DNA from 2 places in the Mycobacteroides franklinii genome. Region 2 is predicted to be linked to the other one. Evidence: riboswitches for the same ligand, from Rfam matches in the RefSeq annotation. Region 2 holds a riboswitch; the other holds the start of a gene.
What was found. A riboswitch is a leader RNA that binds a small molecule or an ion and turns the genes downstream of it on or off. The one in region 2 is predicted to bind magnesium.

Region 1 (16,096 bases), on a different contig from region 2:
CAGTGGCACGCTGGTGAGCGCGGAGTCACGAAGTCGGTTATTCCCCAAGGGATTATCCGAGCTGATCGATGTGCGCGATCAGACATGTCGGACGCCGTACTGCGATGCGCCGATTCGTCACCACGATCACGTGGTGAGTAGCGCAGGGGGAGGCGCAACATCACTGCACAACGGCCAAGGCCTGTGCGAGCGATGCAATTACGTCAAGGAGACGCCGGGTTGGACCGCGGTGCCGGTGCCCGGCTCAGACCGGCATACCGTCGAGATCACAACACCGACGGGGACCGTCTACCGCTCTACCGCACCACCACTGCTCTGAATGAATGGTCGAAGGGCCAGAACGTAGATGAGTACGACGGCGACCGGCACCGCCAAAGGCAGCCACGACGAGCGCCCCGCGGGTATCGCCGCCGCCAGCAGTGCCGCGCAGCCGAACATCACGGCGGGAATGATCACCTCAAATTTGAGGGCATTCACCCGGGGCGGCCAGTGCAGGGGATATGCGGCAAGCAGATACAACACCGCAGCCAGCCCGGAGAGCATCGCCAGCGCCGGGGACGAATCACCGAAAGCCAGGACGCCGATGACGAACAGCACGGCCAGCGTCGCGAACGTCCGCCACCGAAGGCCGACCAGAACCAAAACCGCCGCACAAGCCGAGACCAGAATCCCGTCAACGGCTGCCAGCACCATGAGAAGTCCGAGAGCGGCGGCCAGTATCACGCGCAGGTTCATCGGCGTCGTCCCCTGCGCGGGCGCCGAGGCAGCAGATGCATCGCGTGATTGAGCCCGGAGCCGTGGCTCCAGCCGACAACATCAACCCCGGTCACCGCGATATTGCGGTACATCCGTGAGCGTTCCAACCGCCACCATCGGGCCACGATCGGATCGGGGTCCTCGCGAAAGGGCAGACGGTCGAGCACGTCGACCACCAAGACGGGATGCCCGCGCCGCCGCAGGTCGGTCAGTGCCAAACCAAAGTCGGCGTTCAGCAGCGTCGAAAACGCCACTACGATCGCGTTGGGCGGCACGGCGGCGCGCGGAGCAAGAGCACTGGCGCTCTGCGAATGCCACTCTCCGGCATCGAGAATCGCATCGAGCAGGCGGTAGAACTGATGTCGGCCGATGTCCGGAGCAAGCCAGCGTGGCGCACTGCCCAACAAGACGACGCCGGCGCGGTCACCACGCTGCAACACCGACTGTACGAGCTGGGCCGCACCACGCGCGGACCGCTCGGTCGCCACCGTCGCCGGACCTGACGGCTGCGCATAGGTATCGATCAGCACAACAACATCGGCGGCCCGATCCGTCAGCCGGTCGGTGACATGCAGGCGCCCTCGTCGCGCGCTGACCCGCCAATTGACCGTGCGCAGCGAGTCACCCGGGACGTACTCACGAATATCCGCGTACTCGACTCCGGGTCCGTGATGTCGCGTCAGGTGCGTGCCAATCCGGTCGGGCAGATCCGCGGGAGGCACCGCGACATCTTGCGGATCCGACAAGGGATACACCCGCACCTCCGCGGCAGGTAGCGTCACCGCGGCGCCAACCCACAGACCAGATGTCGAGACCGTCTGAACCTCAACGGGAATGATGTACCGGCCCCACCGCTCGGCCGACACTCGCATCGCCACTTGGTGAGGCGCCGCCCTCGGCTCCGCATCGATCTGCAGACCGTCGACGGGCGCCGGGCGCACCCGGTACACCACGGCCGGTTCGGCAGATTCGATCGACGCGGCAACGGCCACCTCCTCAGATTCCAAGCATCGCAATGGCTCTGACTCGTCGGCAACCCGCACCCGCGCGCCCGAGGGTCGGCGGGCGCCCGCGGCGAGCACGCCGATGAATGGCGCCGCGAACACGATCAGTTGCCAGCGGCCCGTCACCACCGCGAGTGCCAGCGCGACACCGGTGCACGCGGCCAGCGCCGATACCAGCGGTGATGCGCGCCAGGCGATCATCCGGATGCTCGCGGTACCGGCAGCCGGTGCAACAGCTCGTCGACCACGTGCGCGCCGGTGATGCGGCGCACCCACATCTCGGGCCGTAGACTGATTCGGTGCGCCACCGCCGGCACCGCGAGCGCCTTGACATCCTCGGGGATCACGAAGTCGCGGCCGAGCAGCATGGCGCGTGCCCGCGACATCTGCACCAGGTCGAGTTCGGCGCGCGGGCTGGCTCCAACCTCGACATGTGAGTGACTGCGCGTCGCCGCGGCCAGTGCGACGATGTAGCGCAGAACATCCGGATGCACCGAAACCTGTTCCACCGCTTCCCGCATCGCGATGAGGTCGTCGGCGGCGACCACTTGTGACACCGTCGGCGGCGTCGATCCCCGGTTCAATCGGCGTTGCAGCATTTCTATCTCAAGGTCCTCGGGCAGGTACCCGAGTTGCAACCGGACCGCGAACCGGTCCAGCTGGGCCTCGGGCAGGGGATAGGTTCCCTCGTACTCAATCGGGTTGTCCGTCGCCAGCACCACGAATGGGGAGGGGAGTCTGCGAGTTTCACCGTCGATGCTGACTTGTCCCTCGGCCATCGCCTCCAGCAGTGCCGACTGTGTTTTGGGTGGGGTGCGGTTGATTTCATCTGCCAGCAGGAGATTGGTGAAGATGGGCCCGGTCCGGAATTCGAACAGGCCCGAAGACATGTCGTAGATCGTGGAGCCCAGCAGATCCGCGGGTAGCAGATCGGGAGTGAACTGCACGCGGGCGAAATCCAGCCCCAGCGCGGCGGCGAACGATCGGGCGATCAACGTCTTGCCTAGACCCGGCAGATCCTCGATGAGCACATGCCCGCGGGCCAGGATCGTCAGCAAAATAAGTTGCAGCGCAGCGCGTTTACCGACCACGACCCGCTCGATCTCGGTCAGCACCGCATCCGCGTGCTGGGTAGCGACGGAAACCGGAACCGTTGTCACATCCGCTCCAATTGTTCGAGGATCGATTGCAGTACCGCTCGGCCGGGCGCGGGTTCGGATCGGTCCGCGTCCGAGGCTCCGTTCGGATCGACCCAACGCCACAGCTCGGGGCCAAAGGTCATGCGGCCGGTCGCCGCCAGCGCGGCGCGATCCCTCGACTGCCGATGGCCCGCCGCCGTCTCGAAATCCGCCGCGATCAGGGGGCGAAGCTGCCGGTCCCAGTCGCCGCGTGTCCGCTCGGCCCAACTGATTCTGGCTTCGGCGCGGGCATGCCACCGTCGCAATGTCTCGTCGGCCGGAAGGCTGAGTGGGGGAGACGGGCCGGGGTCGCGCGCGTCGCGCAGGTATCTCCACAGCAGGTACAGCGCGATCCCGACGACCACGCCGCTGATCGGCAGAGTGAACGCGCGTAGTGGACTGGCGGCGACAGCCGCTTCGGTCAAGACCACCATCAGCAGGACGGCCGGGACGAGCCATTTCATTGTCGGCTCCGTAGATCGTCCAACACGGTCTGCAACCATCGCGCCGCGGATTGGCGATCGGCCTGCGTCATCTCATGCGGGCTAAACCGGGCCTCCGAGAAAAGCGAGACAAGCTGAGTGCCGGCCTGCGATTGGAGGGCACCGATATGGACCGCCCGCTGCAGGACTTCCGATGGGGTATCCGACACCAGTGGTGCGGCCTCGGGCGCCGCGGTAAGTCCCTGCTCCATGGCCGCGTAGCAGGCAATGATCGATGCGCGCGGATCGCGGCCCGGTTCGGCGACCTCGGCGAGGCCGAGTTCCACCAGGTGCGCCAGCGATCCGGGTGTCGCATCGGTGCCTTGGGGTGGCGCGGATTGATCGGTGCCGCCCTCGAAGGCGTCCGGATCGCGGCGCCTGAGCACGAAGATCGTGGCGGCGATACCGATCAACACCACGCCGAGGACCACCATGGGCACCTCGGGCTCCTCCCGTCGTGGTGCGTCGCCCGGTGTCTTACCCGGTTCGGCGTCGGACTGCCGCGATTCGGCGCTGCGCGAGGTGGACTCGGGTGGGGCACCTTCCCCCGTCGTCCCCATCGCATAGAGCGAGGCCCACACCGCAACCAACAAACCAAGTGCGGTAGCGACGGCAATGATCACTTCGCGTCGGGTCAAACCCCGCAACCGTAAATACGGTGGACTCTCGGGCGGCAGCGGCATTCTGGGCCGTTGCCGCCGAAGGCTCAACAGTATGAGGATGGATGCGGCACCACACAGCAAGAGCTGCAACGCTATTGAATGATGCTGAGTGCGACGTTCCTGGGGCCGCGAAAGGACCGACGGCTCCGGTAGATAACTGCGTAGCGCCACGACGGACAGCGCGACCAGGACGATGAGCCCGGCCGCTCGTAAGAACAGCCTGTCCGCACTGTTCATGCCTCATCGTTGCACGATGACGGGTCTGAGCGCTCCACCATTGACCAACCTTGACCGCGATACGTGGGTGGCTTACAGTTCGGCTGTTAGCACCTCGCTAGGCGAGGCTCCTGCGCGAACATAGGCCACTGATCCGACGACGTCGAGAGACGCCCAGGGTTAGGACAGATCTCCCCGGCCTAAGGGGTGATCCGAAGTGGCTTCCGGTGTAGCCGGATTACGTCGTGTAGTGCCGAAGCTCTGACGAGAGGGGTGTGAGCCGGTTCTTGATCACAAGATCGGTTTTCCTTCTTGTCGTGGGCGCACCTGGTGGTGTGGTGAAGATGACGCGATGCGTCCTGGCGTGAAGGAGGTGAGGGGACGATATGACGTCCTGCGGAAGTCCATATCACAGTACGTATTCCCTAACAGCCTCCTGGACCAGGCGTAGTTCGTAATCGGTTGACGAGGCTGAGTTTTCGTTTGAGAAAGCAGCTTCGCTATGAGCCTTGCCCTGCCCCGTCACGTCGCGGTCAGTCCGACTGAACGATGAACATCCCCTTTTTCGGGCCGATGACGCTCTCGGGTTTCACCCATCCGTGGTTCTTTCTGGTATTGCTAATTGTCCTCATATTGGCCGCGTTATACGTTGTGGCACAGCGCCTTCGCCACAAAAGGGTGCTGAGATTCGCCAATACCGAGCTGTTGGACTCGGTGGCCCCACAACGCCCACGTCTGTGGCGCCACACATCCGCGGCACTACTACTGACCGGGTTGATCGTTCTCACCATCGCGCTGGCCGGACCGACCCACGATGTACGGACTCCCCGCAACCGGGCCGTCGTCATGTTGGTGATCGATGTCTCGCCATCCATGCAATCCACCGATGTCACACCCACGCGGTTGGCCGCTGCCCAGGAGGCCGCCAAAGGGTTCGCCCAGAAGCTCACCTCCGGAATTAACCTGGGGCTGATAGCTTTTGGCGGTACGTCGACAATATTGGTATCGCCCACGACCAATCATCAAGCGACTGTGGACGCCATCGCGAAGTTGCAGTTCATCGAACGCACCGGTACCGGTGAGGCGATCTTCACGGCACTTCAGGCAATAGCCACCGTTGGAGCGGTGATAGGTGGTGACAACAAGGCGCCCGCGCGCATCGTCCTGATGTCTGACGGTAAGGAAACCGTGCCGTCGAATCCGGACAATCCCAAAGGCTGTTACACCGCCGCCCGCACCGCCAGAGAACAAGGTGTGCCGATCTCGACCATTGCCTTCGGCACCGCGGACGGCACCGTCGATATCAATGGCCAACGCCAACCCGTTCCGTGGGCGCCGGACATGATGGCCAAGGTCGCAGAGCTATCGGGTGGCGAAACCTACTCGGCCTCATCAGTTGGTCAGCTCAGGCAGGTGTACGCATCACTGCAACAGCAGATCGGATACGAGACCATCAAGGGTGATGCCAGTGCAAGCTGGGTACGACTGGAAGGAATGCTGATACTGGCAGCGGCATTTACCGGACTGCTCCTCAACCGCCGCCTTCCCAACTAGCTCGATGCGTGACGAGGCTCCGATGATCAGTGATGGCTGCGAGCGCTTGCGGGAGCTGAGCGCTGCGCCACTGCCCACGGTTTTTGACCAGGTTGGTGGATCTCCGCGTGGGCTCACCGAGGCGGAGGCCGCCGACCGGCTCCACTGCTTCGGGCCGAACAGCCAGACTCCTGCTCGTGACGACGGGTTCATGACCGGTGTCCGCACCTGCTTGCGGAGCCCATTCCTGGCGCTGCTGGCCGGTTTGTGTCTTGTGTTCGTTCTCGTAGGCGATCGCAAGGCCGCGGTGACCGTTGCGGTAATGATCGCGCTGGCGGTAGCCCTGCGCCTATGGCAACGGACCCGTTCGATGCGGGCGATCCGAGGTGTGCGTGAACTCGTCACGGCGACAGCAACGGTGCGCCGGCGGGCCGATGAAGACGCCCCATCGGTAGCGCGCGACATCCCGTTCGCTGCGCTGGTGCCAGGAGATGTGGTGGTGCTCGGTCCTGGCGATGTGGTGGCGGCGGATTTGCGGATCGCGTCGGCCACCGACCTCGTGATCGATCAATCGGCGATGACCGGGGAATCGTTGCCGGTGTACAAGGACGCCACTGCGACACAGCGCCGGGCGCGAGGCTTGGTTGCGGTCGTGGATTCCGTGAACCTCTGCTTGTCGGGCACAACAGTGTTGGCGGGGGCGGCTAGTGGGATCGTCGTAGCCACCGGCAGTCGAACCTACTGCGGCGCGCTGGCCCGCCACGCTGCTGACCCACGGTCGGAATCCAGCTTCGATCACGGGGTTCGGGCGGTCAGCTGGACTCTCATTCGTTTCATGCTGGTGCTGGTGCCCATTGTGTTTGCCGTGAACGGGTTAGTCAGCGGCGCGTGGGGGCAGGCCGCGATGTTCGCAGTGGCGGTTGCCGTGGGTTTGACGCCGGAAATGTTACCGGTGATCGTCACCTCCAATTTGGCGCGCGGCGCCGTGCTGTTGGCTCGCGAACGAGTAGTTATTCGTCGCCTCAACGCAATTCAAGATCTCGGAGCAATGGACGTTTTGTGTATCGACAAAACCGGAACCTTGACTGAGGACCGGGTTGTCTACGCGCACAGCGTGGATGTGACCGGGCATGTCGATGACACGGCCAGCGAGTTGGCCTACCTGGCCATGCACTTTCAGGATGGACCCCACAGCCGGCTTGACCAGGCCGTCGCGCAGTGGGCAGACGAGGAACAGATGCCGGTGATAGCCGAAGCGGCGTACACCGGGGTAGCCGAGATCGCCCCGGAGCAGTCCCGCCGGAAACAGACAGTAGTGGTCTCCCGCCTGCATGGTGAGCACATGGTGCTCTGCAAGGGTGACCCCGACGAGGTACTGCCGTGCTGCACCCGCGCTCGGATGGGCGACGACGTCGTCGGATTTCACGATGAGTTGAAATCCGAAGCCCGCGACCTGATCTGCGCGTATCGAAAGCGCGGAATGCAAGTGATGGCCGTGGCAGCCAAGAGCCGCCCGGCGCAATTGGGGCAGTATGACAAGACGGACGAAAACGGCCTTGTCCTAGTGGGTTTCGTGGGGTTCGTCGACCCGGTCCGCGAGAGTGCTTCCTGCGCGGTGACGAGCTTGTCACGGCACGGCGTCCGGGTGAAAATCTTGACCGGCGACGACGGGCACGTCGCTCAGCAGGTGGCGACCCAGGTCGGAGTGACCTCTGACCGCGTCCTGCGCGGAAAGCAGATCGACAAGCTCGCCGACAGCCGCCTCCAAGCACTCGCGATGCAGACAGATGTATTCGCCGAGCTGACTCCCGGGCACAAGGCGCGCATCGTCGCCGCGCTACGGGACGCCGGATGTGCCGTCGGGTTCCTCGGCGATGGAGTCAATGATGTTGCGGCCCTGCGTATTGCCGATGCCAGCATCGCTCCCGATACCGCGACCGGCGCGGCGAAACAGGCCGCTGACCTCATCCTGCTGGACAAAGACCTGGCTGTGATCGCACGCGCTGTCATCGAGGGGCGACGGACGCTGGCCAACACGATGAAATACATCAAGATCACCGCCAGCTCAAACTTCGGCAATGTCTTGTCCGTCATGGCCGCCAGCATGCTGCTGCCGTTCTTGCCGATGCTGCCCAGTCAGCTGATGATGCAGAACTTGCTCTACGACATCGCCCAGCTCGCACTGCCATGGGACCGGGTAGACCCGGAGTACCTGCGCCACCCGCGGCGCTGGCAGTCCACCGGCATGGTCCCGTTCATGCTGATCTTCGGCGCGCTCAGTTCGGTGTTCGACCTGGCCACTTTCGCTGTGTTGTGGTGGGCATGTGGCGGTAGTGATGCGCCGTCGGTCTTTCAGACCGGTTGGTTTATCGAGGGATTGCTGACGCAGCTGGCCGTTGTGCTTGCGCTGCGCTCGCGCGCACTGCCCTGGCGCGGGCCTCGACCGGCCCCGGTTGTCGTGCTCAGCGCGGTGGCGGTAGGCATTGCCGGCGTGCTGTTGCCGTTCAGCCCTTTGGCGGAGCCATTACAGATGACGGCCCCGCCGCTGGGTTACCTGCTGTGGCTCGCCGTGGTGACGTCCGCCTACGTGGCCGCGGCCTGTGCGATGAAGCGGTGGTACCTACGCCGCCGAGTCACGAATAGGTGCCCTCGGGAATCATGTTGGTGATGCAGAACGGGTGGCCGGCCGGGTCGACCAGCACCCGCCATCCGCTCGGGTTCGGCTGGGTGGCGGCCTTGGTCGCCCCCAACCCGAGGATGCGCGCCTCTTCCGCGTCGAGGTCTGACGCCGCGAGCTCAAGGTGCAGCTGTTTCGGCACCCCACCCTCGGGCCACTGCGGCGGTTGATGGTCGGCTACCCGCTGGAATGTCAGCAGCACGCTCGCGCCCTGAAGCGCGGCCATATCCGGACTCTCGAACATCATCCGCAGGTCAAGGACCTGCTGGTAGAACCGTGCCAGCGTCACCGGATCCGAACAATCGATCGATATCGCACCAAGTCGAGCCGTTGTCGTCATGGAGACGAGCTTGTCACGAGTACGATGACCGCGCGGACGAGTTGGCCGGGCGGCCGCGGGCTGCGGGAGAAATCCCGTGGTTCGAGGAAAGTCCGGACTTCACAGAGCAGGGTGATTGCTAACGGCAATCCGAGGTGACTCGCGGGACAGTGCCACAGAAAACAGACCGCCACCGCAAGGTGGTAAGGGTGAAACGGTGCGGTAAGAGCGCACCAGCGGACCGGGTGACCGGTTCGGCTCGGTAAACCCCACCCGAAGCAAGGCCAAAAGGCTGTGCTTGCACAGCTGCGGAAGTGTTCGAGGGCTGCTCGCCCGAGCTTCTGGGTAGGCCGCTCGAGGTACCCGGCGACGGTGTACCCAGATGGATGGTCGCCGCTGCGTGGCCGCGGCTAGCCCGTGGCTGTGCGGAACAGGATCCGGCTTACAGGCCAACTCGCCCGCCTCTTACCCTGAACCGGTGACGGTGAAGCGCTTGGTCGCCCGCGACCTCAGCTTCGACGGCATTCGTGCGGAATTTGCGTTGCCCGCCGACTTCGGTGTCGACGCCCAGCGCGACGCGGCTCGGGCCGTCGACCGCTATCACGCGGAGCGCGTCGACCGCACCGATCTGGGGCTGGTCACCATCGACCCGCCCGGATCCCGTGATCTGGATCAGGCCCTGCACCTGGAACGCACCGCCAACGGCTATGTGGTGCACTACGCCATTGCCGACGTTGCCGCGCAGATCGAGCCCGGCAGCGCGCTGGACGCCGAGGCGCGCCACCGCGGCGAGACCATCTACCTGCCCGACGGATCGATAACCCTACACCCGCTGGTGTTCTCGGAGGGCTCGGCGAGCTTGCTGCCCAATGAGATTCGGCCCGCCGCGTTATGGCGTATCGAAACCGACAACGACGCCAACCCGGTGAGTTGGAGCGTTGAGCGTGCCCTGGTGAAATCTGTGCAGCAGCTGACGTACCGCGAGGCGCAAGACGCGGCCGACGCCGGCAACCCGCATCCCGCAATCGCTGTGCTCCCTGAATTTGGGCGCAAGAGAAGAGATCTCGGGCTCACCAGGGGTGCCATCGAACTGAATCTGCCTGAACAGGAAGTAGTGCGCGGCTCCGCCGGCGATTGGGAGCTCGCCATCGAGGCGCGCACCGAAACCGACGGCTGGAACGCGCAAATATCGCTGCTCACCGGGATCTGCGCGGCGCGGATCATGCTCGACGGCGGCATCGGGATGCTGCGCACCCTGCCGCCCGCAGATGGTGACGTGCGCCGGTGGATGCGCCGCACGGCCGAGGCCCTCGGGGTGCCCTGGATGAATGACACGCCGATCGGGGCGCAGCTCGCCGCGCTCGATCCGTGCGCCACCACGACATTGGCGATGATGACGCAGGCAACCACACTCCTGCGGGGTGCTTCCTATCTGGTTTTCGACGGGAAGCGCCCGGACGATCAGGCCGCCCAGCATGCCGGTATCGCTGCTCCCTATGCGCACGCGACCGCGCCGTTGCGCAGGCTGGGGGACCGGTTCGTCACCGAGATCTGCCTGGCGCTGTCCGCGGGCACCGCGGTGCCGCAGTGGGCGCGTGAGGGGCTGGCTGACGTCAGATCCTCATTGCTGAGTTCGAATACGTTGGCCAACAAGGTGGAACAGGCATGCGTGGATCTCGCCGAGGCCACCATCCTTGCTCCACAGAAGGGGCAGACCTTCGATTCGGCGGTGCTGCGAGGCGCCGAGAAGAAGAGGGCCGCAGAGGTCTTCGTGACCGACCCGCCTATTCTCGCTCGTTGCGAAGGCGATCCACCCGAAGGCCAGCGCGCCAAACTTACGCTGCGCGAAGCGAATCCGGATACCCGGACCGTGCTGTTCGGCTTCCCGGTCGACGGTAACTGATCACTTCTTGTGGCGCACGGCCTTGCGGAGGGCCCTGAGCGTCGACTCCACCTGGTGGCGGGTGGCCTCCGCCGCATCGTGCTCACGCTGATACAGCACCCCGTAGGTAAAGGTGTCCTCGCCCGCGCCGTGTGCCTCGGCGGCCTGGGTGCCCAGGTAGGTGCGACTGACCGTGCTGTCCTGATGTTCGCCCAGCAGTTCCTGAATGTCCTTGGCGGCCTGGGAGATTTTCTTGGCACCCTCCGCGCTGGCCACGTAGCGCAGCCGCTTGGCCGACTTGCGGATGCGGTGCAGGGCCTCGTCGCGGTACTCACCTTCGGCCCGCGCGGCCGCCCGCGCCGCACGGCGCACCTTGCGGTACGCGGCGTCGAGCGTCCCACCCTCCTCCGAGTGGTGGGTGTCCGACGCCGGCCCGGCCGACGCAACCAACTCATCCAGGGCATCGAGCAGCCGGAAATAGCGGTGACTGCGCATCGCCGCCAGCGAACGACGTAACCCGTTGTCGTACCGCTCCCTGGCCGCGTCCACCAGGCGTTCGCGCACCGGACCGCGGATGAGTGACTCCGGCAACTCGGTGAGTGCCGCGGCATACCGCTGGGCGAGCACTTCGGCATCACGCGCCGCCCCGAGGATGTTGGCCAGCAGCCGGAGCTCGTCGAGCGGTTCGGGATTGGTGTCCAGGCCGAAACGTTCGGGATTGGACTGCAACAGGCTGCGGATACGCCGGATGGTGACCCGCATTTGGTGCACCGAGTCGTCGGTGTCCACCCGGACCGCACGATCCCAGCCCTGCAACTGCTCCAGCTGCTCGAGCAGCGCGCGCTGGATGGAGTCCTTGCCCTTGGGGCGCTCGCGTTCGGGTACGTCAAGAACACGGGCCAGTTTGGAGCCGTGCCCGGCGGGGGCCGCCCCGGCGTCGAGCAGGCGGGCGGTGATCCGGTCGAACAGTGCGGTATCGACATCGCCGGAGCCGGATGTCGACAGCTCCAGCTCCCATTCGCGCCAGCTCAGGTCTCCCGCGGTGACGTGATCGTCGCAGAATTCGGCGAGATCTTCGCCGTCAGCGCCGATCAACCGGGACACGGTGCGCACGGTGCTGATCCGCGCCACCGGAGCGAGTTCGTCCTCACGCACCACTGCCAGCACGGTGTCCCGGAGCTCTTCGGGGACCACGTCATCGCTCTCGGTAAGAGGAAGTCGCAGCTCAGTTCGAGTGTCCGGTCCCGCGGGCAGCTTCAGATGCCACCCCGCGTCGGTACCGCCGGTCCGGCGCCGCAGCGTGATGCGGTGCTGCGCCAGTCGCTGATCGGGGGTATCGAAGTACACCGCATCCAGATGCTGCTGAGGTTGCTGCTCCACCCGCGCGACGGCGGAAATTCCCTCGAATGACGGGTTGATCGTCGCGTCGGTGACGTCGAACTTCCGCTCGACCTCGACGTGTTGAGATGGCATGGGGTGTGTGCCCTGACGGTCGAAGGGACGGGATGCTCGGAGTGTGCGGGCTGTGTGAGCACGCGACACGGTGCCACATTCAGGTAAACAATGGTCACGACTTGTCACCAGGTAATCTAAGATTCTCTTAGGGTTCTCATAAGGTCGGGGTATCAGATTGGGACGCGATATTCACTTCGCACCGCGTGTGGTGCCGAGTGCCGGTGTTGCCTGGTCGGTATTGTCCCCTTATGGGACGCCAGCCGTATCCACAGCTAGACCGAGGTCGACATGAAGTTACTTGTTGAGGAGTACCTGAACGGCAAGGGCGAAATCGTCTTGCCAGACGGCTATACCGTCAACTACTACCTCGAGCGTGCCATCAGCGAGCTGGGCGATACCTTCGCCTACCGCTACCTGGACTTCAACACCAACTCCGATGGCGAACCCAACGATCTCAACTGGACACAGCTTGGCCAGCGCTCTCGCGCGGTCGCGGCGCGACTCCAGCAAGTAACCCAGCCCGGCGACCGCGTTGCCATCCTGGCCCCCCAGGGCATCGATTACGTGATCGGTTTTTTCGCCGCCATCGAAGCCGGAAATATCGCGGTCCCGTTGTTTGCTCCGGAGCTGCCGGGGCACTCCGAACGACTCGATGCTGTGCTCAGCGACGCGCAACCGACTGTGGTGTTGACCAACAACGCCGCCGCCGAATCCGTCAACCGATTCGTCCGCGGGCTGCCCCGTGACCGCCGTCCCCGAGTGGTCGCCGTCGACAGCGTCCCCGATTCGGTGGCCGCCACCTACGCCAAGGTGACGCCGGATACCGACGACATCGCGTACCTGCAGTACACCTCGGGGTCCACCCGGGTGCCCGCCGGCGTCGAGATCACTCATCGCGGGGTGATGACCAACGTCCTGCAGATGATCATCTCGGTCGGTTTGGACGACAGCATCCGCAGCGTCAGCTGGCTGCCGCTGTACCACGACATGGGCCTGCTGATGATCCTGTTCCCGCTGTGCGGTGGCCGGATCACCCTGATGTCCCCGGTGTCGTTCGTGCGACGGCCCGGACGGTGGATCAAGGAGCTCGCAGCCGAGGGGCATCTGGGCCGAACCTTCGCCGCCGCACCGAATTTCGCGTTCGAGTTGGCCGCCGAGCGGGGTCTGCCCAAGGACGGCGAGGAGCTTGACCTCAGCAATGTCGCGGGCCTCATCAACGGATCTGAACCCGTCAGCATCTCCTCGATCCGCAAGTTCAACGACGCCTTCGGGCCGTATGGGCTGCCGCCGACCACCATCAAGCCCTCCTACGGAATGGCCGAGGCGACATTGTTCGTCTCCACCATTCCCTCCGATGCCGAGGCCTCGGTGCTGTACCTGGACCGCAGGGAGCTGGGCAATGGACGCGCCGTGCGCGTCGACGCGGACGACGAGAACGCCGTCCCGCAGGTGTCCTGCGGCAACATCGCGCGCAGCCAGTGGGCGGTGATCGTCAACCCGAACGCCGATTCCGAGCTGGCCGATGGCGAGGTTGGGGAGATCTGGCTGCACGGCGACAACATCGGCCGCGGTTACTGGGGCAGGCCCAAGGAGACCGACTTCTCGTTCCGTAACAAGCTGCAGGCCCGGCTGGACCAGGGCAGCCACGCTGCCGGCACCGAGCCCGGTGCCCTCTGGTTCCGCACGGGTGACCTGGGCGTCTACCTCGACGGCGAGCTCTACATCACCGGTCGGGTCAAGGACCTGGTCATTGTCGACGGCCGCAACCATTACCCGCAGGACATCGAGGCCACCGTCGAGGAAGCCTCGCCCGCGGTGCGCCGTGGTTTCGTGGCGGCATTCTCGGTGCCCGCCGAAGGATCTGGGGAGCAGCTGGTCATCGTGGCAGAGCGCGCTGCCGGTGCGGGCCGGGCCGAGCCGGAACCCATCATCGATGCCATTCGGGCTGCCGTCTCGCGACGCCACAACCTGCCCATCGCGGATGTGCAGCTGGTACAGGCGGGTGCGATTCCCCGCACCACCAGCGGAAAGCTCGCACGCCGAGCCTGCCGCCAGGAGTACCTGAACAACAAACTCGGCGTGCGCGCCTGACGATCTCGGCTTAGTACGAGTGCTCGGGAGCGGGGAACACCCCGCGCGCCACCTCGTCGGCATACTGCTCGGCGGCCTTGCGTAGTTCCGCCCCGACCTGCCCGAACTGCTTGACGAACTTGGCGGTCTTGCCGCTGGTCATTCCGGCCATGTCCTGCCACACCAACACCTGCGCGTCGCACTCCCGGCCCGCGCCGATACCGACGGTGGGGATGGTGAGCTTGCCGGTGATCTGTGTCGCCAGCTCTGCCGGCACCATCTCCATGACGACGGCGATGGCTCCGGCCTCCTGGACCGCGATGGCGTCGTGGATGAGCTGTGCGGCATCATCGTCGCGTCCCTGAACCCGGTACCCGCCAAGGCCGTTCACGCTCTGCGGGGTGAACCCGATGTGCGCCACCACCGGAATCCCGGCGGCGGTCAGCGTGGCGATCTGCTCGGCAACTCGTTCTCCGCCTTCGAGTTTGACGGCGTGCGTGCCGGCTTCCTTCATGAAGCGGGTGGCACTCGCGAGGGCCTGGGCGGCCCCGCCCTCATACGAACCGAAGGGCAGATCGGCGACCACCAGCGCCTCCGGTGCGCCGCGAACCACGCCGCGCACCAACGGGATCAGCTCGTCGATGGTGATCGGGACGGTGGTGTCATATCCGTAGACCACGTTCGCGGCCGAATCTCCGACCAGCAGAACGGGAATCCCGGCATCGTTGAACACCCGCGCGGTGGAGTAGTCGTACGCGGTGAGCATCGACCACTTGTGGCCCTCGGCCTTCCACTTCTGCAAGTGGTGCACGCGGGTCTTGGTGCGAGGCTTGGGGGAAGTCTCGGAAGCAGCGCCATACAAGGCGGATTCAGACATCAGTGTCTCTTTCGTTCGTCTCCTCAAGGCCCATCCGGGTCCCTGGGTTTCTAACGATGTTCAGTCTGCCACCGCGTGGCCACGAGATGAATATCCAAGTGGGTGGACTTGGTCACACCTGAGAGTCGCGGCGTTTGGTCACGGGGTAATACCCGCTCGCCTAACATCTGCCGCATGCAGCGGCTTTCCGGACTCGACGCCAGTTTCCTCTATCTGGAAACGTCCACCCAACCCATGCACGTGTGCGGGATTCTGGAATTAGACACCACAACCATTCCTGGTGGCTACTCGTTCGAGAAACTGCGGACCAAGCTGGCCGAACGCGTCGAGGGCATCCCGTCGTTCAAGGAGAAGCTCGCCGACAGCCGGCTGAACCTGGATCACCCGGTATGGGTGGACGACGACGACTTCGATATCGACCGTCATCTGCACCATGTCGGCCTACCGTCGCCCGGCGGCAAGGCCGAGATCGCCGACATGTGTGGACACATCGCGTCGCTGCCGCTGGATCGCGCCCGTCCGCTGTGGGAGATGTGGGTCATTGAAACAGGGGACACCAACCGGCTCGTGGTCATGACCAAGATGCACCACGCCTCCGTCGACGGGGTGACCGGCGCCAACCTGATCTCGGCGCTGTGCGCGTTAGAACCCGATGCCGAGGCGCCCGAACCCACGCCCGGGGTCGGCGGTGCCAACAGCATCGAGATCGCGGTAACCGGAGCGCTCAAATGGGCATCGCGGCCACTGAAATTCGCCAAGCTCCTGCCCGCCACGATCGGGGTGATCCCCGCTTGGCTGGAGCGTTCCAAGCGCGGCGAGGCCATGTCCGCGCCCTTCTCGGCGCCGCGCACCTCGTTCAATTCCACGATCACCAGCCGTCGCAATGTCGGGTACGCCCAGCTTGATCTGGACGATGTCCGCGCGGTCAAGAACCATTTCGGGGTCAAGGTCAACGATGTCGTGATGGCCATCTGTGCCGGTGCGC
Region 2 (16,096 bases):
AGCATCAACGGGTGAGCCCAGTACGGCGCTCGCCGCGGCACCGACAGAAAGAACGGGTGTCAGCGGATCGGCCAGCTCGGTTCCGATCGCCTGCGCAAACTGCCAAAGTCCCCGGCCCGGAGCCGCCGCCAAACTCGGCACGCGTTCGAACAGTCCGGGCGACGGGGCGGCGAGGTCCTGCTGCGGCAGGAGTGCGCGCACCTGGTCGGCAGACATGGCATGCCATTCGTGGACGATCTCCGGCTCCGGTGCGTCCGAGCGAACAGCCTTGCGCGCCAACCAGTACCCGGTGAACAACCCGGTTCCGGCACCGGCGGTCACGGCCTCCGGGCCGCGTCCGCGAACTCCGGGAAGCATGAGTAAGGCGCCCAACGCGGAGGCGCCCGTGGCTATTTCGATGCCACGGCGACTGGCGGTACGGGCGGCAGGCATAGCGTGGAGTACCCGCCATGCGGCAGATAGATCGTCGAGAATGAGGTCGCTGTTCCAGGGCGGCCGAAGTTCGCCCGTGCTGGGCATGATGCCGAGTGCTAGGTCCGCGATCGACAGGGCTTTCGCTGCCGACGACGACAGGACGGCCACTGATTTGCCGTCACGTTGCAGATCTTCGGTGGCCTGTGCGATGGCGTCATCCACGGAACCGTCTACCGGAAGTATTTCGTCCATGGCCGAACGCAGTTCGCCCAGTCTGGAATCGTCGACGGACACAATTGCCAACCCTGAGCTGCGTGCTTCGGCGATCACCGCAGCGGCCATGGGCAGGTGTGCGTACTGCACCAGCACCTCGGCAGGGTTGTGTGGTGCGCCGACTCGGTGCCAGCCGGGTGCCAGATCTTCTCGAGCGAGTCGTTCCTGGGCGACATGCCACGCTGCCGCGATATCGGGTCCCTCGACTCCGCGAATCCGGGACAGCCGTAAGTTGCTTGAGCACAACACACGTGGATCGAGAACTAGCGTGTCTATCTGGTCGAGGCGGCGTAGACCCTCGGGACGCAACGGTAACGCCGAGTGGCTATCGGCAAGCCCGCGGCCAAGCGTGGCCGCGAACGATTCGCGGGCAGCGCGTGCACCTTTCGGCGCCGTGACGGAGGCGGCAGTGCCGGCTATCGCCGGATTCTGGGTTAGCGCACCCAGCGTGGCCGAGCCCAGGGCCTGTACCCACGCGGAACCTTCGGCGTGTCGGTCGACCGATCCCTTGCGGCGCGGGGCCGCCCGTTGGTGGCTGTCTGGGCAGTCCGCGTGGCGTGCCAACACTTCCTCGCGTCGTGACCATTCGCGAGCCCCGGCAAGAGATTCCGCGGACTTCAGGAGGTTCATCGCCAGATCTACGGCCAGAGAGGGCTGGGAGAACGTGACGGTGTTGGCGGTGGTGGTCAGCAGACCGATCACGGTGTCTGCGGTTGTTTGTCCGAGTCTGTCTTCGAGGAGTCGCCTGAACCAGGGCTGGTAGTCGACCGCCACCACTACTCCGACGAGGCTCGCGGGCAGTCGGGGGAACAGGAGTGTCTGCCCGACGGTGGCAATCCCAAGGCCGGCCGCGTTGGCTGCCGTCGTCAAGATCTTCTGAGCGAGCAGCTTTCCGTCACCAGGTATTTCGGTGAGCGGGTGGTGCGATGTCTTGCCGCCGCCATAGCGTGACTCGAGTTGGTCGAGGACTCCGCAGAGCGTGCGAAGTGGCGTCGGAGCCGAACCTGGATCTGTTTCCAGTTCCACGACCAGGCGTGACAGCGGGTAGTTGAGCACCGCCGATATCACTCCAGGGTGCGTGCGGGCCGCCTTGAGTATTTCGGTGCTGAGTCGGGGCGCGTGCGGTCCGTCCAGATCCCGGATTTCGATCCATACGCGCCGGTCGTTGGAGGAGCACTGTCGGCCGAGCACGAGTTCGGACCACTGACGGTTGGCCGCCCGTGCGCTCTCGTGAAGCGGGGCCGTGATGGTCTTGATACCGACGTTCGTCGCCGTGACGGCGGCGGAAGCTACGAATTGAGCTGAGGCTTCTGCAAGCGTGGCAGCAGTTTTGATCCCTAGTGCGACGGCACGCAGGGGAGAAGGTACAGGTTTTCGCGGTGTCAATTGAATCGATTACGAGTGTGGCCGGGGCTGGCGTGCGGGCTGTTTCGCCGCAGACTTCCTTGGTCGTGCTGCCTTCGTGGCGGCCGACGTGGTGGGCGTGGATGTCGCGGGCTTCGCGGGCTTCGCGGCAGGTCGTGCGAGGGGAACAACCGTAGACGGCTCCGTGGAGGCCTGTGCCACTTCGGAATCGCTGTTCAACTGGCGCAATATGAGAGCGGCACCGCCCACTACGAGAACTACCGGCCATTCGATGAGCCCGGTGACGGCGAGCGCCCCGATGACGGCTGCTGCTGCCGGTGTTGAGTGGCTACCCTCGCTAAGACCGCGACGGACCCCTGCGGCTGCACCGGCAACCGCACCGATGGTGCCGCTGATGGCCGCTCCGCCAATGGCACCCGCCACCGATGTTGTGGCCTCCGCGGCCTTGCCCACGCTCTTCGCCACGCGACCGATAAAACTCACGACCACTCCAGCCCTAGTTGACAGATTTCCTTCGATTCTTCCTAAATTGTGCAGCATCCGGTCATGGGATGTTCATGTATGGATCACTAGGAAGCGATTTCGCAGATATATTGGCCGTGTGCCGGCGCGTATCGCCCGCTTAATGCGCACAGCAAATACACAGTCAATTCACACCATTCAATTCGGCACGCCTGTTGTGCGGGTTGCCTGGTCTCTCGGCATGAAATCGCTCCGTATCTGGCAGCGGCAGTACCCTCTCGGCGATCTGAGGGTGGTGAAGGACTGCCGGCGCTGACGTTCTCTTAACGGGTTTCGGGTTGACCGGTTCCGTGAATCTGTGTCACGCTTGTTATTGCAAGCATCTCGATAGGTGAGGCGTCTGCACGGATATAGGCCACTGACCCCGAACGTCGAGAGACGCCCCGGGTCAGGACAGCTCTTCCCGGATTAAGGGTTGAGCCCAAGTGGCTTCAGCGAGTCTGATACGCCGTGTGGTGCCAAAGCTTTGACGAGGGGATGCGGCTCACGTGTGATTCGACGTGTGCTCTTCTTCCCAGCGCTTGATGACGGTGTTGTGGCGCGTGTGCGCCCTGGCTAGGAGGAGGTGAGGACCACATGGGAACTGGCGACAGTAGCCCTTATCGAAGTCCTCGTACATCGTCTTCTGGCCAACGCGCGCACCCCTAGGGGAGTGCATGTTTGACCGGGACAGCCTGAGCCATCAAGGAGTTCCGTCATGGCAAACGTATTGACTTTCCCTACGTCCCTTCTCGACTTCGGCAACCGTGTTCCGGAGAAGGTGACCACCGTTGCGGCACCGCGCAGCGACTACAACACCGAACTGTCCATTGCATTGACCCGATTCGAACTTGCCGTAGGTGTTGGTTCGGTGGTCGGCGGGCTCGTCGGCCTCGGTCTCGGTGCCACCGCCGGGTGCCTCGTAGGTGCTGCGCCCGCAGGTGCGGTCGGAGCCATCGTCGGCGGTGCGGCGTTCGGAATTCCGGTTGCGGTGTATAGCTGGATGCAGATGAACAACTCGCTGAACTGTGCCGAGTCTGCGGCCTAGCTCAACGTCACGGCTGATCGTGCCGTCCCGTCGCGGCCAACAATTCGGGCACCGTTTCGAGCTTCACCCGGGGGCGTCCTTGTGGTTCACCGGTCGCCCGTTCGTGCGAATCGATGGTGAGCCAATCGGATTGGGACACGATGTGCGGCTCGTGCCCCAACAGCCATTCCTCAAGGGCCGCAACATCGGGCGCGGCCCGCAGTGCTGCGGTTGCCAGATCGGCGAGCAGGGTGTCGACCGTCTCCTGCGAGTCGCTCTTGTTGGTTCCGATAACGCCAACCGGGCCACGCTTGATCCAGCCGACCACGTACTCGTTGTCGCGGCCCTCGATACGCCCCGCATCATTGAGGATGACCCCGCGCCGGGAGTCGAAAGGTAATCCCGGCACCGGAACCCCGCGATATCCGATGGCGCGCACCACCAGATGGGTGGGCAGTGTTTCGCGTTCGCCGGTGTCGCGGGCAACCAGGTACCCGTCTTCTTCGACTAATTCGTTACGGCCCACAGTGATTGATTCGACTTGGTTCTCGCCAGTACCGTTGCTGTGCAATTCAATGGGGGAGGTGCGGAACCGGAACACCACTCTGCGATGGCCATCGGTATGCGGCCGCTCCGAGAACTTGCGCAAGGTGTCGATGTTGGTGCGGGTGGGCTTGGGGGCCGCCGCTAGCTGCTCGTCGGTGATGCCGGCCAAGTCCTCGGGGTCCACCACCACGTCGACGCCGGGCAGCTCGCCCATCTCGCGCAGCTCCAGCGGAGTGAAGGTCGCCTGTAGTGGTCCGCGCCGCCCGATGATTACCACCTCACGGATCGCGTTGTGGTCCAAGGAATCCAATGCCCGATCGGCAATATCGGTGGTGTGTAGCGACTCCGGATCCATGCCGAGGATGCGTGCGACGTCCAGTGCGACGTTGCCGTTGCCGACGACCACGGCGCGTTGACCGGACAGGTCGACCGCCACCTTCTGGTAGGTGGGGTTCGCGTTATACCAACCCACGACGTCGACGGCGGCGATACAGCCGGGCAGCTGATCACCCGGGATGCCCAGTGGTTTGTCGGACTGGGCGCCGACCGCGTAGATCACCGCGTCGTAGCGAGATGCCAGCTCCTCGGCGGTGATCTGCACTCCCACCTCGATGTTGCCGAAGAATCGGAACCGCGGATGCGTGGCCGTCTTCTCGAACACCGCGCTGACCGACTTGATCTTGGGGTGGTCGGGGGCCACCCCGGACCGAACCAAACCCCAAGGAGTCGGCAGCATTTCGAGCATGTCCACGTGGACGTCGAAATCGGTGTGTTTGAGCAGCGATCCGGCGGCAAAGAACCCCGAGGGGCCCGCACCGACGATGGCGACGTGAACGGCGCGCACCCTCGTACATCCTTATCTGCCCGACAGGGCAGCGGCTGTCGTCGGCTATGGGCTGGCCGACAGGGGGCTGGCCGCGGTCCTGTCCGGACGGGTTACCCCACCGATGCTAGCGACGGAAACGAGTGTGCGCGGGTAGACCTGCGGACTAGGCCCGCATTTCGTACGCACCGGAGAGCGCCTCGATCCGATTCCAAATCTCATCGAAGCGTTCGGAATTGAATACCGGTTCTGAAATGACGTCCTTGGCCCACTGCCGTTGGGTGGCCGTGGCCTCGCGCTTGCCCAGTAGATCGACCGCGTAGGTGGAGAAGTCCCGGTTGAGGAACTCGAAGATCTGGTCGATCAGCACCGAGTCGGTGCCGCGCAGCTTCGCCTGCTCCAAGATCAGACCGCCGTACACCACCAGGGTGAACAGCTCGCCGATGCTCAGCTGCAGGTCCAGGCCGGCGTTCTTGATCGCGTCCCGCTCGCTGGCGACAAGCGTGGCCAACGCCTCGGCACGCTGGGTGAAGGCCGCGACGTTCGGGATGCCGGCATTGTCCGCGAAGGGCTTGCGCCAGTCGTGGAAGCGGACTTTGCCCAGGCCGCTGGCCGGTCCCTGACGGAACAGGAACTCGTCGTCGCCGGGCTGCAGCTGGACGCCGGGCACCGGAAGGTCCTGCGCATCATGCAGGTAGGCGGGCATGAACTTGAGGATCAGTGCCAGGTTCACCGCGACGGTGCCTTCGAGCTTGGGCAGACCGGCCACATCGATGCGAGCGGCAGTCGTGTAGCTCTCTGCCTCGAAGGCCTTGGCCGACATGACGTCGGCGAGCAGTGCCAGCACCTTCTCGGCTTCGGTGGTGGCCTTCATCTTGGTGACGGGGTTGAACAGCAGGTAGCGCCGGTCCTCGGCATTGGCGGTGCGGAAGTAGTCGACCGCACGCTCGCTGAAGAGCTTCATTGCCAGCAGGCGGGCGTACGCGTCGACGAACTCGCGGCGCACATGGTCGAACTTGGTCACCGGGTTGCCGTAGAGAATCCTGTTGTGGGCGTGGGTGATTGATTCGTAGAAGGCGTGAGTGGACAGGCCGATGCCGCCGAAGCACAGGTTGAACTTGCCGATGTTGACGGTGTTCAGTGCCGCGCTGAAGGCATCCGCGCCCACGTGCAGGATGTCGTCTTCGCTGACCGGATACTCATCGAGCGCGAACTCGGCGACGTACATCTGCGACGGCACGACGTTCTTGATCACCTTGTAATTCGGGTGCTCGCTGTCGGCGAGGAAGAAGACGTACTGATCGAGTCCGTCACGGCCCTGGACCCGGCCGAACACCGAGACGATGCGGGCACAGTTGCCGTTGCCGATGTAGTACTTGGGGCCCGAGGCCTTGTAGCCGCCACCTTCGAGTGGGGTCAGCACCATGTCGGAGGAGTAGATGTCGGCACCATGGGCCTGCTCGGACAGGCCAAACGCGGCGACGGCACCACCGTCGAGCAGATCGGCGGCCCGCTTGCGCGGGTCGGCGTTGGCGCTCTGCCATACCGGGCCCAGGCCCAGCACGGTGACCTGCCACGGATACCAGTAGTTCAGGCCGTAGAAGCCGAGGATCTCCGAGAGCTTGGCCACTCGCGCGGTGTCCCAGCGCTTTTCGGCGTTCCCGGCGCCGTCGGCAGCGGGGGTCAGGAAGGTGGCGAACAGTTTTTCGCGCGCCGCGAAGTCCAGGAAGTCCTGGTAGAAGACCTTGTCGACGTAGTCCTGGAGCAGCCGTGTCTTTCCACGTTCCTCGAACCAATCGACGGTTGCCTTGAGGAGCCGACGCGTTTCGCCGTCGAATTCGGCGAAGTCGTCCGCAGTGGGGTGAAGCAGTTCGGTCTTGGGGGCGGCGTTCGTATCCTGACTCACGGTCAGGAACCTACCACCGCGTCAGTTTGGATAGGGAGGGACGGGGATTTGAACACCACGTGCACAAGCGGTTCGGGTCGCGTCAGTTGGCCCGGAGCGCCGGTGGGACGGCGGATACGTCTCCGTCGTGGAGGCAATGGCGGTGACGCTGTCGCCCGAGGCGGGCCAGCGCCATGAGCGCGAGGTCGTCGGCGTCCATCGCAGGGCGGTGTGGAACAAAGTCGTCCAACAGGGCAACCTCGACATCCTGCCGAAGCAGGCCGTCGCGGAGGCCGGCCGTGAATGTCGAGTCGGCGCGGTGTAGTGGTGTGCCCTGGGAGATCGATTGTGCGGCCAGTGATTTCACCATGATTACGGCTCCCTCGCCGCGATCGGCGATTCGTTGCCCGAATCGGTGGGTCAGGTAGAGCGTGCGCAACCGATTCAGGGCAGATTCACCACAGCGGCCGCCGGTGGCATCTTCGTCGGTGATGCACACCAGTAGGCCCACCTCGATATCGTCTGTCGCCGCGGCGAGTTCACCGGTAAAGACGTCGGGTGAGGTGGTCCGGACGCTCACGCCGGCAGTCATGGTCAACGTGTACGCGTCGGCCCGTCCGCCATGCGCCGCCAGGACGATGTTGATGCCGTTTGCCGCGATGTGGCGCGCGAATGCGGTTGCGGTTTCGGTCTCTCCGGCGGCAATGACCGCCCATGGGCCGTACCGTGATCTTGGTAGCGCGGCTAGCTGCTTGCCAAAGGAGTACATGTCGAGCGGGACCCCCGGTAGCCAGGTAGTTAAGTATTGTATTTCTTGTTCGAATTCGATATATCAAATTCACTGAAATATTAGCAGCCAGACGTTTGGATTGGGGGGTAAATGACGAAGCCCGCACCCGCTGTGGTGCGCGCCGCGCAGATCCTCGACCATCTGGCGGGCCGACCGACTCAACCGTTGTCGATGACCGAAATCGCCGAGGCCGTCGGGGTCAATCCGGCATCCACGCTCGCGATACTTCAGGCACTCACCGAGGCGGGCTACCTCGTTCGGCACCCCCGGCACAAGACGTACTCGATCGGCCCGTCCATGCTGATTACCGGGCATGCGGCGCGGCAGCGATTTGAGATCGCCGAGGTGGTGGACACCGAGGTGAAGCGACTCGCGACCCGGTTCGGAACGGCATGCACCGCCTCGATGATCGCGGGAGAGGACGTCGCGGTCATCGCGTCACACGGTCGGTCGCCGACAGGCGGCAGTTATCAGGTGGGTCAGCGGATCAGGCTCACTGCGCCGGCTGGTCTGGTGTTCATGGCATGGGCGCAGGACGAGGACGTGCGGCGCTGGCTGCTGCGGGCGACTCCGACGATCACCGATGAGCTCTGGGACGGGATGCAGGCCATGCTGGCCGGGGTCCGCGAGCGGGGCTACTTCGCGTCCGTGCAGAGCGACCGTGTCGACAAGTTCTATATGCAGCTCAGTGAGCCGGCCGGCCACGGCACCGTCGGCCAGCGACTCGACACCATTCAATCCATGTTGGCAGCCTTGCTCGCCCGTATGGGTGAGCCGATCGATTTCAGTGAGCCGCGACGCATCGGCTTTCTGGGCGCGCCCGTCTTCGACGGCAATGGCGAGGTCGCGGTGATGCTTAGTGTGCTGGGAACACCAAGCCACCTCACTGAAGCCGAGGTCGCGGACGCGGGAAATCAGCTGCGATTCTGTGCCGACCACATCACCTCGATCACCCACGGCAGGCAGGGCTCCGGCACCTAGCCATCGGGTGGCAATAGGACCCACGCTCTGCCCGGTAGCCTGAACAGTTGTGGATCTGGACTGCCAAGCCGACATCGCCGACCTCGACACGACTCTCACCACGGTGGAGCGGGTGCTCGACGTCGATGGCCTGCGTGCCCGGATCAAGACGCTCGAAGAAGCCGCCGCCGACCCCAACCTGTGGGATGACCAGGCGCGCGCCCAGCAGGTGACGAGTCAGCTCTCGCACGCACAGGGTGAGCTGCGGCGCGTCGAGGCCCTGCGGCAGCGGCTCGACGATCTGCCGGTGCTCTACGAGCTCGCGGAGGAATCCGAAGACGCGTCCGTTGTCGCGGAGGCCGATGCCGACCGCGCCAAGCTGCGCGAGGACATCGAGGCCATGGAGGTCCGGACCCTGCTGTCCGGCGAGTACGACGAGCGTGAGGCCGTGGTCACCATCCGGTCTGGCGCCGGCGGTGTGGACGCCGCGGACTGGGCCGAAATGCTCATGCGCATGTACATCCGCTGGGCCGAGGCGCACAAATACCCGGTCGAGGTGTTCGACACCTCCTATGCCGAAGAAGCGGGCATCAAGAGCGCGACCTTCGCCGTGCATGCCCCCTTCGCCTACGGCACCTTGTCGGTGGAGCAGGGCACACACCGCCTGGTGCGCATCAGTCCGTTCGATAACCAAAGCCGGCGACAGACCTCGTTCGCCGATGTCGAGGTACTCCCGGTGGTGGAGACGACCGATCACATCGAGATCCCCGAAGGCGATCTACGCGTTGACGTGTACCGATCGAGCGGCCCGGGCGGCCAGTCGGTGAACACCACCGACTCCGCGGTTCGCCTCACGCACATCCCGACTGGCATCGTCGTCACCTGCCAGAACGAGAAGTCGCAGCTGCAGAACAAGGTCGCCGCGATGCGCGTGCTGCAGGCCAGGCTGCTGGAGCGCAAACGGCAGGAAGAGCGCGCCGAGATGGATGCGCTCAAGGGCGATGGCGGCAGCTCATGGGGTACGCAGATGCGCTCCTACGTGCTGCAGCCGTATCAGATGGTCAAGGACCTCCGCACTGAGTACGAGGTGGGCAATCCCGCGGCAGTGCTCGACGGGGACATCGACGGATTCCTCGAGGCGGGGATCCGGTGGCGCAACAGGCGCGATGATTAAAGCCGCCGAATTCAGTGCGGCGAGCCTTCGCCTAGCAGAACGCTGGAATTCCTTCTGGTCCAGCCAGATTGGACGCTGGCTGCTCGACAATGGGCTGCGCATCGTCATCGCCATCCTCGGTGCGATGATCCTGGTCCGCTTCATCAATTGGGGTGCTCAGAAGATCACCCGACGGTTGGATCGCTCGTTCACGCAAAGCGACGCGCTGGTGCGTTCGGAGGCCAGCAAGCACCGTCAGGCGCTGGCCTCGGTGGTTTCCTGGATCGTTGTGGTGCTGGTCGTCGTCATCACGACCGTGCACGTCGTTGGGGTGCTGGGTATTTCGATCGGCGGCTTGGCAGGTCCGGCCGCGGTGCTCGGTGGTGCACTGGGTTTCGGTGCGCAGCGCGTGGTCCAGGACCTCTTGAGTGGATTCTTTCTCATCACCGAAAAGCAGTACGGCTTTGGTGATTTGGTGGAGTTGTACGTGCAGGGGCAAACCACGGAGTCGCGGGGGACCGTCGAGGAGGTCACGCTGCGGGTCACCAAATTGCGCTCGGGCGACGGCGAGGTGATCACCATTCCCAACGGGTTGATCGTCAAGGCGGTCAACCTCTCCAAGGACTGGGCCCGCGCGGTCGTCGACATCCCGGTGCCGACGAGCGTCGACCTGGCTCGGGTCAATGATGTGCTGTACGACGTGTGCCAGCAGGCGCTGGTGGACCGCGACCTTTCGCAGCTGCTGCTCGATGCCCCGTCACTCATGGGTGTGGAGAGCATCGAGGTGGACCGGGTCAACGTGCGCATGGTGGCGCGAACACTGCCGGGCAAGCAGTTCGAGGTGGGGCGCCGGATGCGGGCCAAGGTGATCGCCGCGCTGGCGAAGGCAGGTGTCGCACTGGTAGGGGATAGCCGCCCGACGGTGCGGACGATGTCGTCGTCGAGTTCGGGCGAGCTCAAACGCGACGCCAAGCGCGACGAAGCCAAGAACGACAAAGAGGGTGTCGATACCAAGCCGCAGCCGATTGTGAAGGCGGAGGAGCTCACATGAGCGAATCCCGCCAGGAGCCGTTCTGGGAGAAGGTGCTGTCCCGCGCCAAAAAGCTCCGCGAGAAGGTGCGGGTCAGGACGTCGACCGTTGTGCTGATCCTCGCTTTCATCGCCGCGAGCTGGCTCTACGACATCACGCGGCCTGAGCCTGCGCCGCCGCAGCCGCCGCCGGGGTACACCTGGGTGCCGACGCCCAGCGTCACGACGTCCACGCCGAGGCCGGTGCAGACCACCACGAGGCGTCCGACGACGACCACACCGACCACCACCACGTCGACCGAGCAGACGAACACGATCGTGACGACGTTCCCGACGTCGACGCCCAGCGGCGCGCCGCCGACACCCCCGACGACGACAACGCCTCCGCCGCCGGGCATATTGCCGCCCTGGCTGGTCCCGCCGCAGCTTCCGCCGCTGCCGGGCGCACCTCCGCCGCCTGCTCCGAACCCCGTGCCCTAGTGCGTCCTCACGGTGATCACGGTTTTCCCGGCTACACTGGCGTGCCGTGATCAGCCTCGAAAAGGTAACCAAGCTCTACAAATCGTCGGCTCGGCCCGCGTTGGACAACGTGAGCCTCGAGATCGACAAGGGTGAGTTTGTGTTCCTCATCGGTCCTTCGGGTTCAGGCAAGTCGACATTCATGCGTCTGCTGCTGGGTGAGGAGCTGCCGACCAAGGGCGAGGTCCGGGTCTCCAAGTTCCACGTCAACAAGCTGCGGGGCCGGGAGATCCCGCACCTGCGGCAGACCATCGGCTGCGTGTTCCAGGACTTCCGGCTGCTGCAGCAGAAGACGGTGTACGAAAACGTCGCCTTCGCACTTGAGGTGATCGGCAAGCAGACCGACATCATCAACCGGATCGTGCCCGAGGTACTGGAGATGGTGAACCTGACCGGCAAGGCGAGCCGCCTGCCGTCGGAGCTCTCCGGTGGTGAGCAGCAGCGCGTCGGTATCGCGCGGGCCTTCGTGAACCGTCCGCTGGTGCTGCTGGCCGACGAGCCGACCGGAAACCTGGACCCCGAGACCAGTGAGGACATCATGGCGCTGCTGGAGCGGATCAACCGCACCGGCACCACCGTGCTGATGGCGACACACGACCATCACATCGTCGACTCGATGCGGCAGCGTGTGATCGAGTTGGAACTGGGCAAGCTGATCCGCGACGAGCAGCGCGGTGTCTACGGAGTGGATCGATAAATGCGTTTTGGATTCCTGTTCAACGAGGTCCTCACCGGCCTGCGCCGCAATGTGACGATGACGGTGGCGATGATCATCACGACTGCCATCGCGATCGGGTTGTTCGGCGGTGGTCTGTTGGTGATATCGCTGGCCAAAAACTCGAAGGCCATCTACCTGGACCGCGTCGAGACGCAGATCTTCCTTACCGAAGATCTGTCGGCCAGCGACACCAATTGCAGCAGTGATATCTGCAAGGGTCTGCGTGACGAGATCGAAAAGCGTTCCGATATCAAGTCGGTGCGCTTCGTGAACCGTGAGGATGCCTACGCGGACGCGGGACGGCGGCTGCCGCAGTTCCAGGATCTGATGAAGGATGTCAGCAAGGACGCGTTCCCGGCCTCGTTCATCGTCAAGCTCAAGGACCCCGAGAAGCATGCCGACTTCGACGAGGCATTCGTGGGCAAGCCCGGTGTCCGCGGTGTACTCAACCAGAAGGACCTGATCGACCGGCTGTTCGCCGTCCTGGACAGCCTGCGTGACGCGGCGTTCATGATCGCGCTGATTCAGGCCGTGGGTGCGGTCTTGTTGATTGCCAACATGGTTCAGGTGGCCGCGTACACCCGGCGTACGGAGGTGGGCATCATGCGTTTGGTGGGTGCCACCCGCTGGTACACCCAGTTGCCGTTCCTGTTGGAGGCGGTCATCGCGGCGCTCGCCGGCGTGGCGCTTGCGGTCATCGGCCTGATCATCGCACGGGTGACCATTCTCAATGGGGCTCTGCAGCAGTTCATTCAGGCCAACCTGGTGGCACCGATCACCTACGGTGACGTGTTCCTCGCGGCCATCCAGATGGCGGCTCTGGGCATCCTGCTCGCCGGTGTGACCGCCTATGTGACGCTTCGTTTGTATGTCCGGCGATGAGTAAGAAACCGACCGACGGGCGCCAGATCATCGCGTCCAATCGCAAGGCGCGGCACAACTATTCGATCCTCGACGTCTATGAGGCCGGGGTGCAGCTGGTGGGCACCGAGGTCAAGACTCTTCGTGAGGGCAAGGCATCCCTGGTAGACGCCTTCGCCACCATCGATGACGGCGAGGTCTGGCTGCGCGCGCTACACATCCCGCAGTACGACCACGGAACCTGGACCAACCACGCACCGCTGCGGAACCGGAAGCTGTTGCTGCACAGGGCGCAGATCGATCAGCTGGTCGGCAAGGTCCGCGACGGCAACCTCACGCTCGTGCCGCTATCGCTGTACTTCCTGGACGGCAAGGTCAAGGTGGAGCTGGCCTTGGCGCGCGGTAAACAGGCACACGACAAACGCCAGGACATCGCCAAGCGGGACGCCTCGCGCGAGATCACCCGTGAGCTGGGGCGGCGCGCCAAGGGCATGTGACCCGAACGGATTACGCGGCTACGGCGCGCGTCATCTGGTGTCTGCGTTGCCGTTCCACCGTGACCAGGTAGAAAGCCCACGCAAAGGCAAAGCTGGTGAACAGACTGGATACGAAATAGAGCCATGGGCGCCGAATGCCGCGGCGATATCCGTCGATGATCGTCATGAGCGGCAACAGGATCACGTTGCCGATCGTGTAATCCTGCCCGGCCGAGCCTGCCGCGGGATTGGCGAACATCAATTTGATGTAGTCGACCCAGCCCGTTATGGGGTTGGACACGTGGTACTCGGCGACGTATCGGATGTTGAAGTACCACCCCAGCACAACCGACGCGATGCCGACGACGTAGTAGACGACCTCCAGCAGCGATACGGCGGGACCCGTTGCGGGCCGGGCGAATATCGACCGGTTCGCGGCAACGATGAACGCGATGACGGCGATTCCCAGGATCGCGTGGACGATGAGCGACACCATGTCGGGAGCCTCGCAGTGGCATCAAGTTTTGTCAATAGTGACATAACTTGTGGCTGGTCGTACGTGGGGTACCTTTCGAGGATGGCCAGACCTGCCCAGACTGTGCGTAGCGAACGGACTCGTGCGGCGCTTCGGCAGGCCGCGGTGGTTCGCTTTCTCGGCCAGGGCATAGAGGGCACCTCGGTGGAGCAGATCGCCGCGGACGCGGGCGTCTCGATGCGAACCTTCTATCGCCATTTCGAGTCCAAACACGATCTGCTCTTCATGGACTACGACCTCGGTCTGGAATGGTTCCGCAACGCCTTGGATGCGCGGTCGCCGGGTGAGCCCATCCTCGAATCGGTGGAGTCCGCGATCTTCAGTGCTCCCTATGACGTCGATGCGGTGGTCAAGATCGCGACGCTGCGTAACCAGGAACTCGATCGGGCGCGCATCGTGCGGCACATCCGGCAGGTGGAGGCCGAGTTCGCCGAGGTGATCGAGGAGCATCTCGTGCGTGATGGTGGCGGCGATACGGATCCTGATGTGCGGCTGCGCAATACCGTGACAGCGCGCTGTATCGCGGCGGCGGTTTTCGGTGCCATGGACGCGTGGATGCTGGGCGAGGATCGCTCGCCCGATGAGCTTGCGCGGCTGAGTCGCACCGCGCTGGACTCGTTGAAGGCAGGAATCGGCGATATTTCCTGACGTCAAGTTTTGTCACTATTGACAAAACTTGACGAGCCGTGCCAGCGTGGGGTGATGGCGGACTTCGAAGCGATCGTGATCGGTGCCGGACACAACGGTCTGACTGCCGCGGCGAAACTGCAGCAGTCAGGGCTACACACGGTGTGCCTGGACGCCAAGCTGTATGCCGGCGGTATGGCCTCGACGGTGGAGCTGTTCGACGGATACCGATTCGAGATTGCCGGATCGGTTCAGTTTCCGACGTCCGCCGTTTTGAGTCGCGACCTTGGCCTCGATACCCTGCCGGCGGTCGACCTGGATGTCGTTTCGGTGGCGCTCAGGGGGATTGGCGACGATCCGCTGATCTACTACAGCGACCCGATGAAGTTGTTGACCCATCTCAATGACGTGCACGGGGCCGAGGCGGTCAACGGCATGGCGGGGATCATGGCCTGGAGTCAGGCGCCGACCAGGGCGCTGGGGCGTTTCGAGGTGGGGCAGCCCCCAAAGACTTTTGATGAGATGTATGCCTGCGCGACAAACGAATTCGAGCGGTCAAGCATCAACGAGATGCTGTTCGGATCGGTGACCGACGTGCTGGACCGTTACTTCCCCGACAAAGAGAAGCACGGTGTGCTGCGCGGCATGTTGGCGTTCCTGGCGCTGAACATGACCTACCGCGGCCCGGAAACCCCGGGTAGCGCCGCGGCGCTCGCGTTCGGGTTGGCCATGCCGGACGCGACCGCGCTGCAGATGAAGAAGCTGCGTGGTGGCATAGGTGCACTGACATCGCATCTGCATGCTCGATTGGTTGCGCACGGCGGTGAGGTTCGACTCCGTAGCAAGGTGACCCAGATCCTCACGTCGGGCGGTCGGGTGACCGGCGTCGCCTTGGAAGATGGATCGACAATTACCGCGCCGGTGGTTGTTTCGTGTGTCGCACCCGATCTCACCGTCGTGGAGATGTTGGATTCTTCGGCTGTCCCATCAGATCAGCGTGACCGATTCGCGCGGGTGGATCACCGTGGCAGTTATCTACAAATGCACTTCGCGCTCGACGCGCTACCGGAGTTCGTCGCGCCCTACGAGATCCTGAACGATCCGGGGTTGCTGTCGACGGTAGGGATGTACAGCACGCCGGAAGAGCTGCAGGCGCAATGGGAAGACTGTCGACGGGGGATCGTGCCCGCTGATCCTGCGGTGGTGTTTCAGATTCCGTCCTTGCATGACGTACAGCTGGCGCCGGAGGGCAAGTACGCGGCCTCGGCATTCGCGCTGTGGTTTCCGGTGGAGGCCGGGCATGCCAGCTATGGCGAGATGAAGGCGGAGATGGGGCAGCGGGTGATCGATAAGATCTCCCGGCTGGCCCCCAATTTCGAGGACGTTGTGCTGCGGCACACCACGTTCACGCCGCGGCACATGGGCGCCATGTTCGGTGCGCCGGGCGGTGACTATTGCTTCGGGCTGGTGCACGCGGACCAGATCGGTATCAACAGGCCGGGGCCGCGCGGATACCGCGACCAACCGTTGCCTGTCGGCGGCCTGTACCTGGGGAGCGCGGGATGTCATGGAGGACCGGCAATTTCCTTCATCC

Region 1: linked by a shared signal. The riboswitch ahead of BKG76_RS01040 (VWA domain-containing protein) and the one ahead of BKG76_RS25425 (hypothetical protein) in region 2 are both predicted to bind magnesium.

What each region holds. Positions count from the first base shown of each region.
Region 1 is NZ_MLIK01000004.1:101,975-118,070, reverse strand. It holds gene BKG76_RS01070 (HNH endonuclease) at 1-319, shown strand, start outside; gene BKG76_RS01065 (hypothetical protein) at 289-735, opposite strand; gene BKG76_RS01060 (DUF58 domain-containing protein) at 732-1,961, opposite strand; gene BKG76_RS01055 (AAA family ATPase) at 1,958-2,920, opposite strand; gene BKG76_RS01050 (hypothetical protein) at 2,917-3,402, opposite strand; gene BKG76_RS01045 (DUF4129 domain-containing protein) at 3,399-4,319, opposite strand; M-box (ykoK) riboswitch at 4,406-4,578, shown strand; gene BKG76_RS01040 (VWA domain-containing protein) at 4,848-5,852, shown strand; gene mgtA (magnesium-translocating P-type ATPase) at 5,857-8,499, shown strand; gene BKG76_RS01030 (VOC family protein) at 8,465-8,848, opposite strand; RNA gene rnpB (RNase P RNA component class A) at 8,886-9,288, shown strand; gene BKG76_RS01020 (RNB domain-containing ribonuclease) at 9,306-10,730, shown strand; gene BKG76_RS01015 (CYTH and CHAD domain-containing protein) at 10,731-12,182, opposite strand; gene BKG76_RS01010 (fatty acyl-AMP ligase) at 12,453-14,255, shown strand; gene panB (3-methyl-2-oxobutanoate hydroxymethyltransferase) at 14,266-15,111, opposite strand; gene BKG76_RS01000 (WS/DGAT/MGAT family O-acyltransferase) at 15,286-16,096, shown strand, end outside.
Region 2 is NZ_MLIK01000019.1:2,153,366-2,169,461, forward strand. It holds partial or broken gene BKG76_RS17910 (HAD-IC family P-type ATPase) at 1-1,593, opposite strand, end outside; gene BKG76_RS17915 (hypothetical protein) at 2,083-2,517, opposite strand; M-box (ykoK) riboswitch at 2,891-3,058, shown strand; gene BKG76_RS25425 (hypothetical protein) at 3,272-3,601, shown strand; gene BKG76_RS17925 (FAD-dependent oxidoreductase) at 3,609-4,970, opposite strand; gene BKG76_RS17930 (acyl-CoA dehydrogenase family protein) at 5,116-6,855, opposite strand; gene BKG76_RS17935 (short-chain dehydrogenase) at 6,938-7,603, opposite strand; gene BKG76_RS17940 (IclR family transcriptional regulator) at 7,715-8,605, shown strand; gene prfB (peptide chain release factor 2) at 8,655-9,758, shown strand; gene BKG76_RS17950 (mechanosensitive ion channel family protein) at 9,751-10,788, shown strand; gene BKG76_RS25175 (hypothetical protein) at 10,913-11,164, opposite strand; gene ftsE (cell division ATP-binding protein FtsE) at 11,293-11,982, shown strand; gene ftsX (permease-like cell division protein FtsX) at 11,983-12,885, shown strand; gene smpB (SsrA-binding protein SmpB) at 12,882-13,361, shown strand; gene BKG76_RS17975 (DUF2834 domain-containing protein) at 13,372-13,836, opposite strand; gene BKG76_RS17980 (TetR/AcrR family transcriptional regulator) at 13,918-14,523, shown strand; gene BKG76_RS17985 (phytoene desaturase family protein) at 14,578-16,096, shown strand, end outside.